DNA from 2 places in the Priestia sp. LL-8 genome. Region 2 is predicted to be linked to the other one. Evidence: riboswitches for the same ligand, from Rfam matches in the RefSeq annotation. Region 2 holds a riboswitch; the other holds the start of a gene.
The links. Region 2 has a riboswitch for FMN ahead of ribE (riboflavin synthase). Riboswitches for the same ligand answer to the same signal wherever they lie in the genome.
Positions count from the first base shown of each region.

Region 1 (8,392 bases), 2.9 Mb from region 2:
TCCTTCTTCAAAAGATAAAAGCATCGTTAACAGCTCATCCCTAATTTTTTGAGGGGAATCTACTTCTCCTTCTTCTTCAAACGTTCCTACTGTACTGCTTTCCGTTTCTAATAACGAAACCGCTTGACTTATAGTAAAACCTCCGCTCACTTTTTCCGTGAGCCATTTTAATTTCCGCAAGTCTTCCTCTGTATATAACCGATGCCCGGATTCATTGCGGACAGGATTTAAAATTTGATAGCGTCGTTCCCATGCACGCAAAGTTCCCGGCTGGATTCCGACCATATTTGAGATGGCTTTAATATTATACTTCCCTTCGTGAGCCATACGTAACCTCCAACTACTCTTCGTGAACTGTATCTATTAATTGAATTATAGGATAAGTTATCCTGTGTGTAAAATTTGTATATGCTATGTAAAGAGTTTGTTCAAGGCTATTCTTTCCTTTTTAAAGTGATATAATGCGTTTGAGCTCTAGCTTGTAAACGGAGAGGCAAAGAGGTTGTACCATATCCGTTACTGACAAAAAGAGGAATCTTTCTTTTTTCTTTCAGCCCTCCTAATTCATACATACCAAAATTAAATAAGCGTATCTGTCCTCCGTGTGTATGTCCACTCAAAATCAAATCTACTTTTGATTCTTCATCTACATAATAGATAACATCAGGATTGTGGCTTAGAAGAATGGTAAGCTGTTCAGGTTCAATGGAAGAAACAGCTCTCTTTAGATTCATCTGACCTTCTGATAAATCATCTACCCCCGCAAAATGGCATGTAGTACCATCTTTAGAAACGGCAAAGACATGCTCGTTTTTAAGGGCAATAACTCCTTCATCTTTAAGCACCTGCTTCAATTGCATTTGATCTACTTCGTAATCATTATTTCCCCACACAAAATAGACGGGTCCTAGCGTTTTAAGCTTTTGAATATTTTGACGAGCACGCAATAAAGGGACTCCTCCTTCTAGTAAATCACCGCCTATAATTACAAAATCTACTTCGCCCGGTATTTTTTCCAACAGCTTCGACGAAACTGTTCGCTTATGTATATCTGATATAAAAAACAGGCGCAAAGGCTGCTGGTTTTCAGGAAATCTTGATAAATGAATCGTTCTTTCTTCGACATATGTACGATGAGCTTCTGAAAACATAAAAATCAGCAAGCCTACGCCTAACGCTAAAATTATTAAAAGAATAACCATATATTCTCCTTCTTTTCATTTTATACCCGGTTTGTTTCTGTTAAAGAAGAAAGGGCATAAATTATCGCAATTGTTAACAAACCTACTACTTGATAAAGCGCAACTGCACTTAACGATAAAATTCCTATCACACATAGACATGAAACAAGGTATTCATGCCATTTTACCTTATAGCCTTTTAGAAACGACCGACTTTGCAGAAACACTTTACGAACTGCTGCCGACAGACAAAAAAGAGCCGTGAAAAATAAGATTATAACACTAAACACATCTAACGGATGTAAAATCATTTGAATAAGTAAATAGGTTAACGAAGCTTTTGAACCTACAGCCGTTAAACTGCTGATATAATAACTGCATAACCACGCAGCTAGCAAGTTAAACCAATCCCTCACAAAAAAACCCCCTTCACTAAACTTCTATGTAAAAAGAGGCTTTTTCATGCGATTCTATTTGTTTTCATGATATAAATTAATTCCATAGGTTGACTGCATCCAGCGAAACGTTTCTTTTCGGTGCTCCCATGTTTCAGGCGTCGCCCATAGCTCTTTGCTTCTTTTAATAATCTCACAGCGCAAATCTTGAAAAGTCTTTTCTGCTTTCTCGCCTTTTTTCTGCAGCTGCACAGTATAAAAATAAAGTGAGACGGTAAGCAATAAAAACATCAAATGCCCCATGTTGCCTAACAAAAATGAAAAAAATTCGCTAAACGTCGTAAAAAAACCGCTTTGAAATATGAAAAAAAAGTAGCTAATAACAGTCGTTACACTGGCTAAAAACAAAATCTTCCATTTTTTCTCTTTAGCTTTCAGCTTATTAACTGTCTCTTTTCTTTTAATAACGCTCACTAATATATATTGAAGTGTTTCATCGCTTTCAAAGTCTATCACTTCGTTTTCCATCATTCCACCCCCTCGTATGCTAGTACAACATATGAGGGAACATAAAAGATTATGTGGGTAGCACTGAAAATAATGGCTGTTTCCTTAACCTTTACTGCATTAGTTCTTCTCGCTGTGCAGATTTCCCTTTTGATTTTCTTATCTGCAGACCTAATAAAAAATCAATGAGAAAATGAGTAAAAATCGTGACATACAAATTTTCAGTCCACCAAAAAAGTAACCCTATTAAAAAGCTTAAAACCACAACCGAAATAAAAAGAAACCACTTTTTTAAATATCGAATGTGAACGAGTGCAAATACGATACTCGCCCAAAACAGGCCAAACTGAACTTGTATAACCCCTCGAAATAATATTTCTTCTGAACATGCAACGATGAGGCAAATAAGGGCTAGATGAGGAACAGAACGGTTAGCAAATAAACGTTCATTAATCCCTCCGTCATCGTATAAATGCTCAGGTACGCATTTCATTAGAAATATATCTCCTCCTACTACTAAGAGAGCTGTTCCTCCCCCGTACAATAAAATAGAAGACCAATCCAGCTGAAAAAACTGCAAAAAGGAATTCCATGAATCGAATGTAAAAAACCCGATGCCTAAAGCAATGAAGCAGATGAGCAGCTGTGTTACATATAAATTTTTAACTAGCTCTGCATCTGTCATGGATGAAATAAGCTCTTGCTGTGATTTTGCCATTATATCTCTCCTTGACGAAGCAAACGAGCTAATTCTAATTCCCAGCCTTGAAAGGTCCATTGCTCTTGCTCACCATTTGTTTTTTTATAGTTTTCTAAATCCAAGCCGCAGCAATCGCAACAATTCTCAAGCTCTGATTTTCCCCGCTCATTAAAATAGCCAAGCAGCACGTGACGACGGCATTCTTTTGTCTCAATAAACCCCTTCATCGCACGGTACTTGTCATGTTTGTTCCGAAGACGTTTATTTACAGCTGCAATAATCGTTTCATGGAGCGATTCAGCAATTTTCCAAGGTTCAACATGTTCATTTTTCACTACATTTTCTCTGTACAAATAATAACGAATAAATCGCCAATGTGTTTCTTGAATACCCACTGTATAAAGAAAATGAGACTCTACTTGTTTTAAAGGAATGGCCTGATCATGATTTCGTAAATACGACAAGCAGTATAAGATGATATCTGAAGAAGGAAGTTCAATTTCAAGTAAAGAATGAGCAAAATCATCGTCTCCTTCAGCATAAAGCAAAATCGCAATACTGTTTTGCTGATCGCGTCCACTTCTTCCAATTTCCTGTACGTATGCTTCTAGCTGCGTAGGTGTATGAAAATGAATAACAAAGCGAACATTCGATTTGTTAACCCCCATTCCAAATGCACTTGTGCAGCAAATGATATCAAGCTGATTTTCTAAAAATTGCTGTTGAACAAGCATTCTTTCATTCGGTTCCATTCCCCCATGGTAATACTGCACTCGCTGTATCCCATTTTCCTTGAGAAGCTGTGTTAATGCTTCTGTCCAAGATCGGCTGGAACAATAGATAATTCCCGGACTTTGCAGTTCGCTAACGTACATCAGTAACTTCTCTTTTTTCTCTTCAATACTTGCAACAAAATCAACTTTCATCGCAATATTACTTCGATTCATGGAATAGATGTGCTCATTGACAGCAGGCAGCGATAAGTAGCGCTTAATATCTTCCACTACTTCCCTCGTCGCAGTTCCCGTTAGTGCCAGACATAGCGGACTGCCAAGTTCCTTCCATATATCTCCTAACTGAAGATAATCCAAACGGAAATCGTGTCCCCACTGAGAAATACAGTGCGCCTCGTCCACAACGAAAAGGCCTACCTTTGCCTGCTTTAATGCTTCTACTACAACAGCATTTTGCAAAATTTCAGGAGATGCATAAATAAAACGATAAAAAGCTAAATTTTTTAGCGCTCGTCGTTTTTCTTCTTGTTGTAAGAAACTATTTAAGGCAATAACTCGCTTTTCTCCGCTTGCCTTTAGCTGCTGAACTTGATCTTCCATCAGTGAAATTAAAGGAGATACAATCAGCACCGGTCGGTTCAACAAATAAGCGGGGAGCTGATAGCACAATGATTTCCCTGTTCCTGTAGGAAGAACCGCTAACACATTATGACCTGTTAAAATATCTTGAATAATCTCTTTTTGTCCTAGTCGAAATTGGCTATAGCCAAATTGTTTTTGTAGAAGTTGTTCTATCTTCACATCAAACACCACTTTTTTTAGTATCAGGTAAAATGTTTTGCTAATACGAGACGAATCTGAAAATAGGTAACGTCGTCTTTTACTTCTTCCTTTATCACCTTTAATTTATTTGTACGCAAACCTTCAAAAGCTGAGATGATTTCTTCCTGCTGCTTAGGCGATACGTATGCATCGATTGAAAAAGATGGAACAAACAGAGCTAATTCTGCAATATGATCTTCAATTGTACTTTCTTTTAAACGCCTTATATAAGCAATCTCTTCAAGCGTCTTGCCTTTTTGAAGCCAGCTATACGTTTTTAACGTCGAGCTCGTCAAAGGCAATTCTAAATATAGATCATGTAAAAAAGAAGAAAGTACATGAAAGCTTTCATTATTTTTACTCACTTTTTCAATGATATGATGAATAACCCCTAAAAGTTGAATATGAACATAATGCTCATCGAGTTCATATTGATATGCTAACTGATTTTTTGTAAAGCCTACTCTTTGGTATCCAGTCAGTTGCAAAACAAAAAGAGACGCATCTCGTTCCGCACAACCTTTCAAGCACGTTCGGAGCTCTTTGAACAGCTGAGCGGCTAACTCTTGACGCGTTTGCTTTTGAGACATAATATACGTTTTGACCCATTGAATGACCTCAGCATTTTTGGAAATGGGTAAAAACCCTTTTTGAAAATACTGTAGGTTTGATAAGGTCTGAATGAACAAAGTGATTCTTGCTAAAAATAATTGAGTACTGCTTGCGAATTTCCATCCGTCTAAAGCTGGATGAAAAGGTCGAGCCGTCAGTTCATCTTCAAGGCGTGCTTGTCCCTTATCTGTCATCACATACTTTTGATTTTCAGTTTCTTCAATATACTGCTGTTCTTTCAGATATGCAACGCAGGTTTCAAAAGACCGTTTATCTAAGTAAACAAATGACTGAAAAAGAAACGAAATTCCAAAAATTTTTCCGTCTTGAATCGTTTGAGCTGACTTTTTACCTGTTAATAAATGATAAATACCATAGGCGGTTCTCTCACCTTTTAACTGTTTTATACAAAATAAAATGCTAACTTGAATATAATTCAAAGGTGTCAACTTCCTTTCTCATTCATTGTACCAAAAGTGACCAATAGCATGTGAGGTAAAGGCTTTTCAGTTCTTTCCTTTATGTATCAAAACGTTTGGATAAGTGAAGAAACCTTGATTTGATAAGCATTCTCAGTGACTTTTCTATTGAAAAGTTTTATAAATCATTTTACAATGAATAAGGAGAAATTTCACTCTTGATTCGCGAAGAGATTATATAATGAGAAATTTTCGAACACTTTACAGGAGGTCTTGTTATGCCAAAATATACAATTGTTGATAAAGATACTTGCATCGCATGCGGCGCTTGCGGAGCTGCAGCACCAGACATTTATGATTATGATGATGAAGGTATTGCATTCGTAACATTAGATGATAACCAAGGTGTAGTAGAAATTCCAGAAGATCTAGAAGATGATATGATGGATGCAATGGAAGGTTGCCCTACGGATTCAATTCGCGTAGCGGATGAAAAATTCGAAGGCGATGCTAATAAATTCGAATAAGTATTGAACAAACCTGTAGTGTACATGCTGCAGGTTTTTTTATATATAAAAATCGCTCTCCCCGGGAGAGCGATTGAATTAAACAGCAACGCGGCGCGTAATCCATTGCTTCATTTTTGAAAACAATAAGACAAAAATAACCCCTGTTGCTGCTCCTTTTATTAAGTTAAACGGCAAAATACCTGCAACGATATATTGACGCGCTTGTTCACTAGACATTTCTGGCGATTGTAAGAAGATTGTATACGCCGGTAAAAAGACATAATAATTTAAGACAGCCATGAGTATCGTCATTACAACCGTACCCGTAACCAAACCTATCGTTACGCCTTTAGCTGTTTTAAATCGACGGAACATGTATGATACAGGAAGAACGAACAGTAAACCAGCCACAAAGTTCGCAACCTGGCCAACCGGAACCCCTGTAGCACTTCCTTGAATTAAATAATTCAATAAATTTTTTATTCCTTCTACTATAACAGCAGCCATCGGTCCAAATACAAGTGCTGCTACGAGTGCAGGAATTTCACTAAAATCAATTGTTAAAAACGGAGGTAATCCAGGAATTGGAAAATTAATCATCATTAAAATATAAGCAATACTACTTAACATTCCTAGTATGACCAGCTTTTGAGTTTTCTTACTTTGTTGCATCTTGCCTCTCTCCTTCTTTGTGATCCACTCTTCAAAGAAGAAAGGTTCAACTTTATATCCCCACGCAAAAACCTCCCAACAAATGATTCGTTGAGAGGAGACATGGCAGGCATATTTAATAAACGTTCATCACATTAGGCTTTGAACGCTGAACCTCCACCTTCTCCCATCCAGACTGTACTGTCGGCTTTGGAATTTCACCAAATCTGCTCGTATGTATTACATATAAGCTCGCGGGCTCAAAACAATTTGTTTTTTACCGCCGGTCGGGAATTTCACCCTGCCCCGAAGATAGACCAATATTTAATTATGAATTTATTATATGTTATCTCGAATTAAAAGTAAATAAAGAAGTTTTTTAATTCCTATTAAATTGATGTCTTTTATAAACTTCATTACTGTTTTATATGTAAAATAAGGAAATAAGTGCATAACCAACAGCATTATGACATATTTATAGTTTCAATTTTACGTTTACAATTGTGTATTTGATAACTAATTGTAAAGTTTAAAAAATATAATTGACAGAATTTTTTAAACATGGTAAATTATCAAATATTTGATGATAGTAAAATCCAAGGGAGATGTTCACGTCATGTATAACGTATTAGTAGCTGATTCAATTAGCAATGAAGGTCTTGCTCCACTACTTGAAGCTCCTCATGTGAATCTTACGCGAAAAAAAGTTGAAGAAGTTGAGAATGATTTGCATACGTACGATGCGCTTTTAGTACGAAGTGCTACGACGGTTACAGAGGATTTGCTGGCAAAAATGCCGAATTTAAAAATTGTTGCTCGCGCTGGAGTAGGTGTCGATAATATTGATATTGAAGCCTCAACCAAACGAGGGGTTGTCGTTATTAACGCGCCGAACGGAAATACCATTTCAACGGCGGAGCATACATTTGCTATGATGGCTAGCTTGTTTCGGCATATCCCCCAAGGAAATGCTTCAGTCAAAGCGCGCGAATGGAACCGCTCAGCATTTGTTGGAACAGAGCTTAATCGCAAACACCTGGGCATTATCGGATTTGGACGAATTGGCTCAGAGCTTGCTAAACGCGCAAAAGCCTTCAATATGAGCGTTCACGTTTACGATCCTTTTTTAACCTCTTCCCGAGCTGAAAAGCTAGGGGTAGAACTATTATCCCTGGATGAATTACTAGCAGCAGCGGATGTTATTACCGTGCACACTCCGCTTACGAAAGAAACAAAGGGATTGCTCAATCATGACACGTTAGCCAAAACAAAGAAGGGCGTGTTTTTATTAAACTGCGCACGCGGCGGGATCATTGATGAAAAAGCCTTAGTTCATTATTTAGAAATTGGCCATGTTCAAGGTGCAGCTATTGACGTATTTGAAGTTGAGCCGCCGATTGATAACCCTTTGTTACATTTTGATCAAGTTATTACAACTCCTCACTTAGGCGCTTCTACAAAAGAAGCCCAGCTTAACGTTGCTGAAGACGTGGCACATGACGTTTTGCGTTTTCTAGAAGGCAATCCTGTAAGCTCATCCATTAATTTACCGACGCTTTCTAAAGAAGTTTTTGAAAAAATCCAGCCGTTTACGAGCCTTACTAAACAAATGGGAGCTATTTTATCTCAATGCATGCGAGAACCTGTTCAGCATATCTCTATCTCCTACGGAGGTACAGTGACGGATTTAGAAACCACTTATATTACACGGAGCTTGTTATCAGGCTTTTTAACCCATCGTATCGACTCACCTGTTAATGAAGTCAATGCTTCTATGATTGCCAAAGAACGAGGCATTACATTTGGTGAAAAAACGTCGGAAGATACGCAAGGATATTCCAATATGATTGACGTTACAGTAA
Region 1 is NZ_JAZAQH010000001.1:4,161,307-4,169,698, forward strand. It holds gene U9R83_RS21715 (MerR family transcriptional regulator) at 1-327, opposite strand, end outside; gene U9R83_RS21720 (metallophosphoesterase) at 435-1,202, opposite strand; gene U9R83_RS21725 (hypothetical protein) at 1,223-1,597, opposite strand; gene U9R83_RS21730 (DUF2663 family protein) at 1,652-2,104, opposite strand; gene U9R83_RS21735 (CPBP family intramembrane glutamic endopeptidase) at 2,196-2,801, opposite strand; gene U9R83_RS21740 (RecQ family ATP-dependent DNA helicase) at 2,801-4,318, opposite strand; gene U9R83_RS21745 (helix-turn-helix domain-containing protein) at 4,342-5,391, opposite strand; gene U9R83_RS21750 (ferredoxin) at 5,649-5,897, shown strand; gene U9R83_RS21755 (ECF transporter S component) at 5,976-6,551, opposite strand; FMN riboswitch at 6,706-6,848, opposite strand; gene serA (phosphoglycerate dehydrogenase) at 7,147-8,392, shown strand, end outside.
Region 1: another riboswitch for FMN. It lies ahead of U9R83_RS21755 (ECF transporter S component); the one in region 2 lies ahead of ribE (riboflavin synthase).

Region 2 (8,392 bases):
TCCGTATATTTTGTTTGAGAATTGCTGTTATGTTAAGGGTTAAGGGGGTTTTGTGAAGAAAATAAAAAAAGAAATAAAATAAATGAAAAAGGAAAAGCGCTAGGATATGCTTAGATTTACACGTAAAAAGGCTCGTCTTTTTTTAACCGTTTCTACATATAGTGAACTATGAAGGGTAGAAGGGTGATGGGCATGAAAAGGTGGAAACTCACGCTGCAGGTTGCTGCTACGTATGTAGGCACCGTTGTAGGAGCCGGTTTTGCAACAGGCAAGGAAATTGTTCAATTTTTTACACAGTACGGGGAACTTGGAATGGTTGGAATTTTGGTCAGCGGCTTGTTTTTTATTTGGCTAGGTTCAAAAATGATGCTGCTTTCGCACGCAATTGGGGCTTCTTCTTATCAGCAGCTTAATACATATTTATTTGGTCATGTGCTTGGAAAAGCGGTAAATGGTGTAATGATTGTCATTTTATTTGGAGTAACTTCAGTCATGCTAGCGAGTACGGGGGCAATAGGAAAAGAACAGTTCGGGCTGTGGCCTCCTGTTGGGATGATTTTTACAATTGTTTTAACTTATATATTTATCGCAAGAGGAATTAACGGTATTTTAATGGTTAATTCTCTTGTTGTGCCGATGATGCTTTCATTTGCTCTTATTATCTTTGTGCCAAATATCAGCTATTTCTCACTGATTCAAACGAAGCCGGATTTAACGCTCGTCACACAGTGGAAGTGGGCGGTTAGTCCCTTTTTATATATTTCCCTAAATCTAGCTTTGGCTCAGGCCGTTTTGGTTCCATTAGGAAGCTCTGTGAAAGATAGGAGCGTGATTAAAAAAGGGGCCGTAATAGGAGGGTGTGTACTTACGTTTATGCTTGTTTCTACGCATCTTGCTCTTTCCAATTTGCCTTATTCATTTCAACTTGATATTCCGATGAGTGCCGTTGTCAAAAATATCTCAGCGTGGGTGAATGTTTTATTTACGGTAGTTGTGTTAGGCGAGATTTTTACTACATTGATTGGAAATGTATTTGGAATCGCTAAGCAGCTTCAGTCATTTCTTCCCCTGAATGATAAGCAAGCTTTTGCATTTATTATCTCGGCATGCTTTATTATTGGGCAATTCGGATATGCCCAGCTTCTTGAGTTCTTGTATCCGATATTTGGCTATATTGGACTAGCTTTTGTATGGATGCTATGTATTAAAAAAGAAAAAATAAGCTAAAAGCTGGATTTTAAAGAACAGATGTGAAAAAACGAAGTTAAATGATGTGACAAGTCGATTTTACTTTGCTATAATGTAAAACAAATAAGACTCTAGCAGTCGAATATATTATCCTTCGGGGTCGGGTGTAAGTCCCAACCGGCGGTGATAAAGCATATGCTTTTAAGCCCGTGACCCGTTTTCATACGATGTATGTTAGCGGTGGATCTAGTTAAAATCTAGAGCCGACAGTAAAAGTCTGGATGGGAGAAGGATCAGGAAGCACAGTTGTTTTTTTGTGTTGTATTAATAAGGGACAGGTTTGCCTTTTTTAAAGCTACCCTTGTTTTTGTACACAAAATATAACTGTTTATTTCGTATACAATTAGCGGAATTTTGCATAGATAAAACTGATTCAGCTCAGCCGACCCCTTGGACATTTGTTCAAGGGGCTTTTTTATTTTCAGTGGTTGGGGGAAAGATAAATATGAAAAAAAAGCAGCTGCTATTTCAAAACGGCATAAGAAGTTGGAATAGCGCCAAAGCAGGTGAAGAAAATGTTCACAGGTATTATTGAAGAAATTGGAAAAATAAAACGTATTCAAAAGGCTACAGAAGCAATTGTTCTTACGATTGATGCGAAGACCGTGTTAGAAGATGTGAACTTAGGGGACAGTATTTCAGTTAACGGAGTTTGTTTAACCGTAACGGCATACTCTCAAAATGAATTTACGGTCGACGTCATGCCGGAGACGATTAAAGCAAGTACCCTTCAGCTTCTAACCGTTGGATCACGTGTTAACTTAGAACGGGCGATGGCTGCAAATGGCCGGTTTGGAGGGCATTTCGTTAGCGGACACGTTGATGGAATTGGAACCATTGTAAGCAAAACACGTAAAGGAAATGCCTTTTATTATGAAATTCAAGTCGACCCTGAACTTCGTGAATTTATGATGTTAAAAGGATCTGTTTCTGTAGACGGAACAAGTCTTACTATTTTTGATGTCAGCAACCAATCATTTACTATTTCTCTTATTCCTCATACGGTGCTTCACACAGTCGTAGGAGACAAACAGCGAGGAGACAAGGTGAATATTGAATGCGACATGTTAGCTAAATATATGCATCAAATGATGACGAATAAGTCAACTCCTGGCGCCTCGAATCGTTCAGGTAATATGAAGGATTTGTTGCAGCAGCATGGTTTTACAAATTAACAGTGAGGTGAAAGCGATGTTTCATAAAGTAGAAGAAGCCATTGAAGAGTTAAAAAAGGGAAAAGTGGTTATTGTATGCGATGATGAAGATCGAGAAAATGAAGGAGATTTTATTGCATTAGCCGAAAAAACGACCCCTGAGGTTATTAACTTTATGGCTACTCATGGAAGAGGATTAATTTGTACACCTGTTAATGAAGAAATTGCGCATAAATTGAATCTTCACCCGATGGTAGCGAACAATACGGATGTACATGGAACAGCATTTACAGTAAGTATTGATCATATTTCAAGTACAACAGGTATCAGTGCATACGAACGCTCTGCTACTGTTATGGCTCTTATAAATGAAGCGACGGTAGCAAGTGATTTTCAACGCCCAGGACATATTTTCCCGTTGATTGCAAAAGACGGGGGCGTTCTGCAGCGTGCAGGTCATACAGAGGCCGCTGTTGATTTAGCCGTATTAGCAGGAGGAAAGCCTGCGGGTGTTATTTGTGAAATTATGAATGAAGATGGAACAATGGCACGCGTACCGGATTTAACAAAAATTGCAGAGCAATTCGATTTAAAAATGATTACAATAAAAGATTTGATTGCCTACCGCCGCAAGCATGACCAGCTGATTAGCCGTGAAGTAGAAGTGAGCTTACCTACGGCATTTGGTGATTTTAAAGCTGTAGGATATACAAATAAACTTGATAATAAAGAACATGTGGCCCTTATCAAAGGTGATATTGATCACAATAGCCCTGTTCTCGTTCGCGTTCACTCCGAGTGTTTGACTGGAGATGTGTTTGGCTCTGAGCGCTGTGACTGCGGTCCTCAGCTTCACGCGGCTCTTACGCAAATTGAAGAAGAAGGACGCGGCATTCTGCTGTATATGCGTCAAGAGGGCAGAGGCATTGGCTTATTAAATAAGCTAAGAGCATATAAGCTGCAGGAAGAAGGATACGATACCGTAGAAGCGAATGAAAAACTCGGGTTTGCTGCGGATTTACGAGAGTATGGAATCGGTGCTCAAATCTTAAAAGACCTTGGAGTCAAACAAATGAAGCTTTTAACGAATAACCCTCGTAAAATTACTGGGCTAAAAGGCTACGACCTTGAAGTGGTAGAGAGAGTGCCTCTTCAAATGCCGGCAGTGGATGCCAATAAAAAATACTTAGATACCAAAGCTAAAAAACTAGGTCATTTATTACATTTATAAGTTTACACTTTTTTTCGTTATAACAAATGAAGCTAATTCATGAAAAGAAATGTAAATAACTATATATTACTACTAGCAGGAGGAACAAGAGATGAATCATTTATATGAAGGAAATTTAGTAGGCACAGGATTAAAAATCGGAATCGTGGTAGGGCGTTTTAATGAATTTATTACAGGCCGTTTACTTAGTGGAGCAGAAGATGCGCTCAAACGTCACGGCGTAGCTGATGAAGATGTAGATGTGGCTTGGGTACCGGGCGCTTATGAAATTCCATTAATCGCTAAAAAATTAGCTGAATCTAAAAAATATGATGCGGTTATTACGCTAGGAACCGTTATTCGAGGAGCTACTCCACACTTTGATTTTGTATGTAATGAAGTAGCAAAAGGCGTTGCATCTCAAAGCTTACAAACAGGTGTGCCAATTATCTTTGGTGTATTAACAACCGAAACAATTGAGCAAGCAATTGAGCGTGCAGGAACAAAAGCAGGAAATAAAGGATGGGAAGCTGCAGCATCAGCTATCGAAATGGCTAACCTTTCAAAAATGATTGAAGGATAATAGATACCATTCCAGTTTTTATAAGCTGAAGAGTTAAAAGAGGCTGAAACAAAAGTACGTTAGTTGAAGGGAAATCCGAACGATGAATCGTTCGGATTTTTTCATTGGTAGGATGAACGCAGGTTTCATGTATGTATTGGCTTCTAACGGTAGATTAAAGGATAAAGTAAAGACTCCTGGGGGAAAAGCGTAAGAAGTGTGACCCCGCGTAAAGCGAAGTAGTCTTGCGCGGAAATCAGCTGCAGTGTAGAAAGCGATCCATACTATCTCATGTATCCCGTTTGTTCGCCTTTAGATTGAATTGATGTAGTTATGTCTCAAGCTCTTTTGAATAGAAGCTAGCTATGTATAATTTGGCTAAAACGTCTTACTCTAAGTAATAATTAGGTCGTAAAAGGGAGACGTCTATGCCTCATTATACTGCTTTTTTTGCATTGATTATTATCAGCACAGCCGTTTTGCTTACGGTATTCATACGTAAAAAAGATAAAAAGCTAGTCGTTTTGCTTTTCTTTATCATTGGAATGGCTTATGTACTAGAGTATGTTGTATTTGTGTTGTTTGAAAGTTACAATTACGATCCTGATTTTATGACCAATGAATATTTTGATAATTTGTTTGGGTCTTTAACTTCTCAAGCGTTTGCTTTTCCAATCATGGGTATGGTGGTAGCTGCTTATCAATTAAAATTTCGCTATATTTTAATTATTTCAGCTATGTTTATGGGGGTTGAAGAATTATTTTTACACTGGGATATTTATACACATCACTGGTGGAAAACAGTTTATACAGGCGTTTTAATGACTATAGGCTTTAGCATTTCAAAGATTTGGTATGTATGGCTAACAGAACGGTATATGACATTTGTGCATTACGCTACATTTTTTCTCGGAATGCTCGCCATTACTTCTACTATTATGTTTATGCTGTTAGCATATTTTCATAATAATTGGTTTTATACAGGATGGTTTGCGTCGGCTACTCATGATTCCGTAAATGCAACGATAATTTACGTTTGTATTGTTACGATTCTCCTCGTTTGGAGTGTAGCTAAAGAATTTTTTGTGGGAGCTGGAATGATTATAGCAGGGCTACGTATAGTAGATATTTTGCTGATTCACTATGGGGTTTTGCTGGTATCTATTACCACTTCACTTGTTCTTTTTACGCTTTTACAAGCGGGTGCATTCATTCTGAGCGTTATGCTTCAAAACTTTATTATGAAAAATTGTTATGGGACGAGCAAAAAAGACGTTGCGTTTCCAGCAAAGAACTACTAAGATAATACGTAACTCAAATAGTTTAGTTCAATAATATTTGAAACAAAGAAAAATGAATTGACGGTTATGCGTATTATTTGTAAGATAGGAAAGCAAATAATAGAAAGCCGAAACAGGGGAGTGAAGGATTCGTGAAAGAGTCCTTTTTTGTAGAAAAGGTACTTAATAATAATGTATTAATTGCTAAACACCTTACCTATGATGAAGTTGTGCTAATTGGGAAAGGAATAGGGTTCAATAAGAAAAAAGGCGATGAAATCGATGCAAAAGCCGTGGAGAAAATGTTTTTGTTAAAGAGTGAAGAAGAGCAAGAACAGTACAAGCAGCTTTTAGCTCAGGTGGATGAAGACGTGATTGAAATGATGAATGATATTGTAACGCACATTCAAAAGCGTGTTAACATTCCTTTGAATGAGCATATACACATTTCATTAACGGATCATATCGCGTTTGCGATAAAACGTTTTCAGCAGGGAATGGGGCTTAAAAACCCATTCTTACTTGAAACAAAAGCCTTATATCCAGAGGAATACACGATCGCATCTGAAGTGGTAGAAATTATTAGTCGTAAAATAGGCGTGCAGCTTCCAGTAGGAGAGATTGGTTTTATTGCGCTACATATTCACAGCGCGCTGACTGAAAAAAATCTGCTGGAAGTGAATCAAGACTCGCAGCTTATTCAAACGATTATTAATGTAATTGAAGAATCGCTTCATCTGCAGGTAGACAAAGAATCTGTACACTATATGAGATTGATTCGTCATTTGCATTTTGCTATTGATCGAGTAAAAACAGGAGAAAAAATAGAAGAGCCAAAAAAAATTGCTTTGCTATTGAAAGAAGAATATCCTCTGTGTTACAATGTGTCTTGGAAAGTGATAAAAGTAATGCAGCAAGCGTTACATTTACCTGTGTATGAAGCAGAAGCAGTTTACTTAACGATGCATCTGCAGCGACTTATAACAAAAACGGATTTATAAAATCATTTCAATACGTGTTACTGATACGATCAGGCATGAGTGAGAAATGAAGCGATGTGTAATTGGATGACTGTATCCATTTGTCGTTTCTTTTTCCTCATGCCTTTTTTTGTTATAAGAAAGCGCAATCATTTAAAACTTAGGCTTCAGGACACCAGGAGATGTAATGAGTTTTCTAGTTAAAGAAAGCGTTTTATGAAAGCGCGTTAATGATTCACGTATCAAATAAATAGCTTGTTGCACACTAAATATATAAAAGGAGGTAAGCGCCATGTTTAAAAAACTTTTTGGAGTATTACAAAAAGTCGGAAAAGCGCTTATGTTACCGGTTGCGATTTTACCGGCAGCAGGGATTTTACTTGGAGTAGGGACAGCGCTTCAAAACCCTACATTGTTGGATGCAGTACCGGCACTTGGTGCAGACTGGGTTCAATTGGTTTCAAATGTTTTGTCGCAAGCAGGTCAAATTGTATTTGACAACTTATCGCTATTGTTTGCCGTTGGTGTTGCCGTTGGTTTAGCTGGTGGTGACGGTGTAGCAGGTATTGCTGCAATCGTAGGCTACTTAATTATGAACAAAACAATGAGCACAATCTTAGTTGCTACAGGACAGCTAGATCCTGACAAAATGGGTGCCAATCCAGCTTACACTAGCATCTTAGGAATTCCTACGTTAGCTACAGGTGTATTCGGAGGTATCATAGTAGGTATTTTAGCTTCATCCATGTATAATCGTTATTTCAATATTGAATTACCATCTTATTTAGGGTTCTTTGCAGGAAAACGATTTGTACCAATTATTACTGGGGTATTTTCAATTCTTTTAGGTGTTATTATGATTTTCATTTGGCCGCCAATTCAAAGCGGATTAAATGCTTTCTCTACTAACATGATTGATGCAAACCCAACTTTATCAGCTTTTGTATTTGGATTGATTGAACGTTCATTAATTCCATTTGGACTTCATCACATCTTCTACTCTCCGTTCTGGTTTGAGTTTGGTGATTATGTCAATAAAGCAGGTCAACATATTCACGGTGACCAAAAGATTTTCTTTGCTCAATTAGCAGATGGCGTGCCTTTAACAGCAGGAACGTTCCAAGTTGGTAAATTCCCGTTCATGATGTTCGGATTGCCAGCAGCCGCTCTTGCGATTTATCACGAAGCTCGTCCTGAAAACAAAAAATATGTAGCTGGTATCATGGGTTCAGCTGCTTTAACATCTTTCTTAACGGGTATTACAGAGCCGCTTGAGTTCTCATTCTTATTCGTAGCACCAGTACTATTTGCAATTCACGCAGTATTTGCTGGTTTATCATTTATGGTTATGCAATTATTAAATGTTAAAATCGGTATGACATTCTCAGGTGGAGTTATCGATTACGTTCTATTTGGAGTTATGCAAAACCGTACAGCATGGTGGCTAGTTATTCCAGTAGGTTTAGTTCTAGCAGTTATCTACTACTTCGGTTTCCGCTTTGCAATCCGTAAATTCAACTTAAAAACACCGGGTCGTGAAGATAAAGAAGAAGGAGAAGAAGATGTAGCAGTAGAAGCAGCAGAGCTTCCAACAAATGTTTTAGCTGCACTTGGCGGTAAAGAAAACATTACACATTTAGATGCTTGTATTACGCGTTTACGTGTATCAGTAGATGATGTAGGTAATGTTGATAAAAACCGCTTGAAAAAACTCGGAGCAGCTGGTGTTCTTGAAGTTGGTAACAATATTCAAGCTATTTTCGGTCCGAAATCTGACACGTTAAAAGGTCAAATTCAAGACATTATGAATGGCAAAACACCGGTTGTCACAAAAGAAGAGACAAAAACAATTGAAAAACCTGTTGCAACATCTGAAGTAGGAAGCGATAATGGTAATGATATTGTTTCACCGATTGAGGGAGAATTGGTACCTTTATCGGAAGTACCAGATCAGGTAT
Region 2 is NZ_JAZAQH010000001.1:1,293,848-1,302,239, forward strand. It holds gene U9R83_RS06540 (YkvI family membrane protein) at 193-1,227, shown strand; FMN riboswitch at 1,335-1,485, shown strand; gene ribE (riboflavin synthase) at 1,764-2,423, shown strand; gene U9R83_RS06550 (bifunctional 3,4-dihydroxy-2-butanone-4-phosphate synthase/GTP cyclohydrolase II) at 2,440-3,633, shown strand; gene ribH (6,7-dimethyl-8-ribityllumazine synthase) at 3,725-4,195, shown strand; gene U9R83_RS06560 (hypothetical protein) at 4,603-5,475, shown strand; gene glcT (glucose PTS transporter transcription antiterminator GlcT) at 5,607-6,455, shown strand; gene ptsG (glucose-specific PTS transporter subunit IIBC) at 6,727-8,392, shown strand, end outside.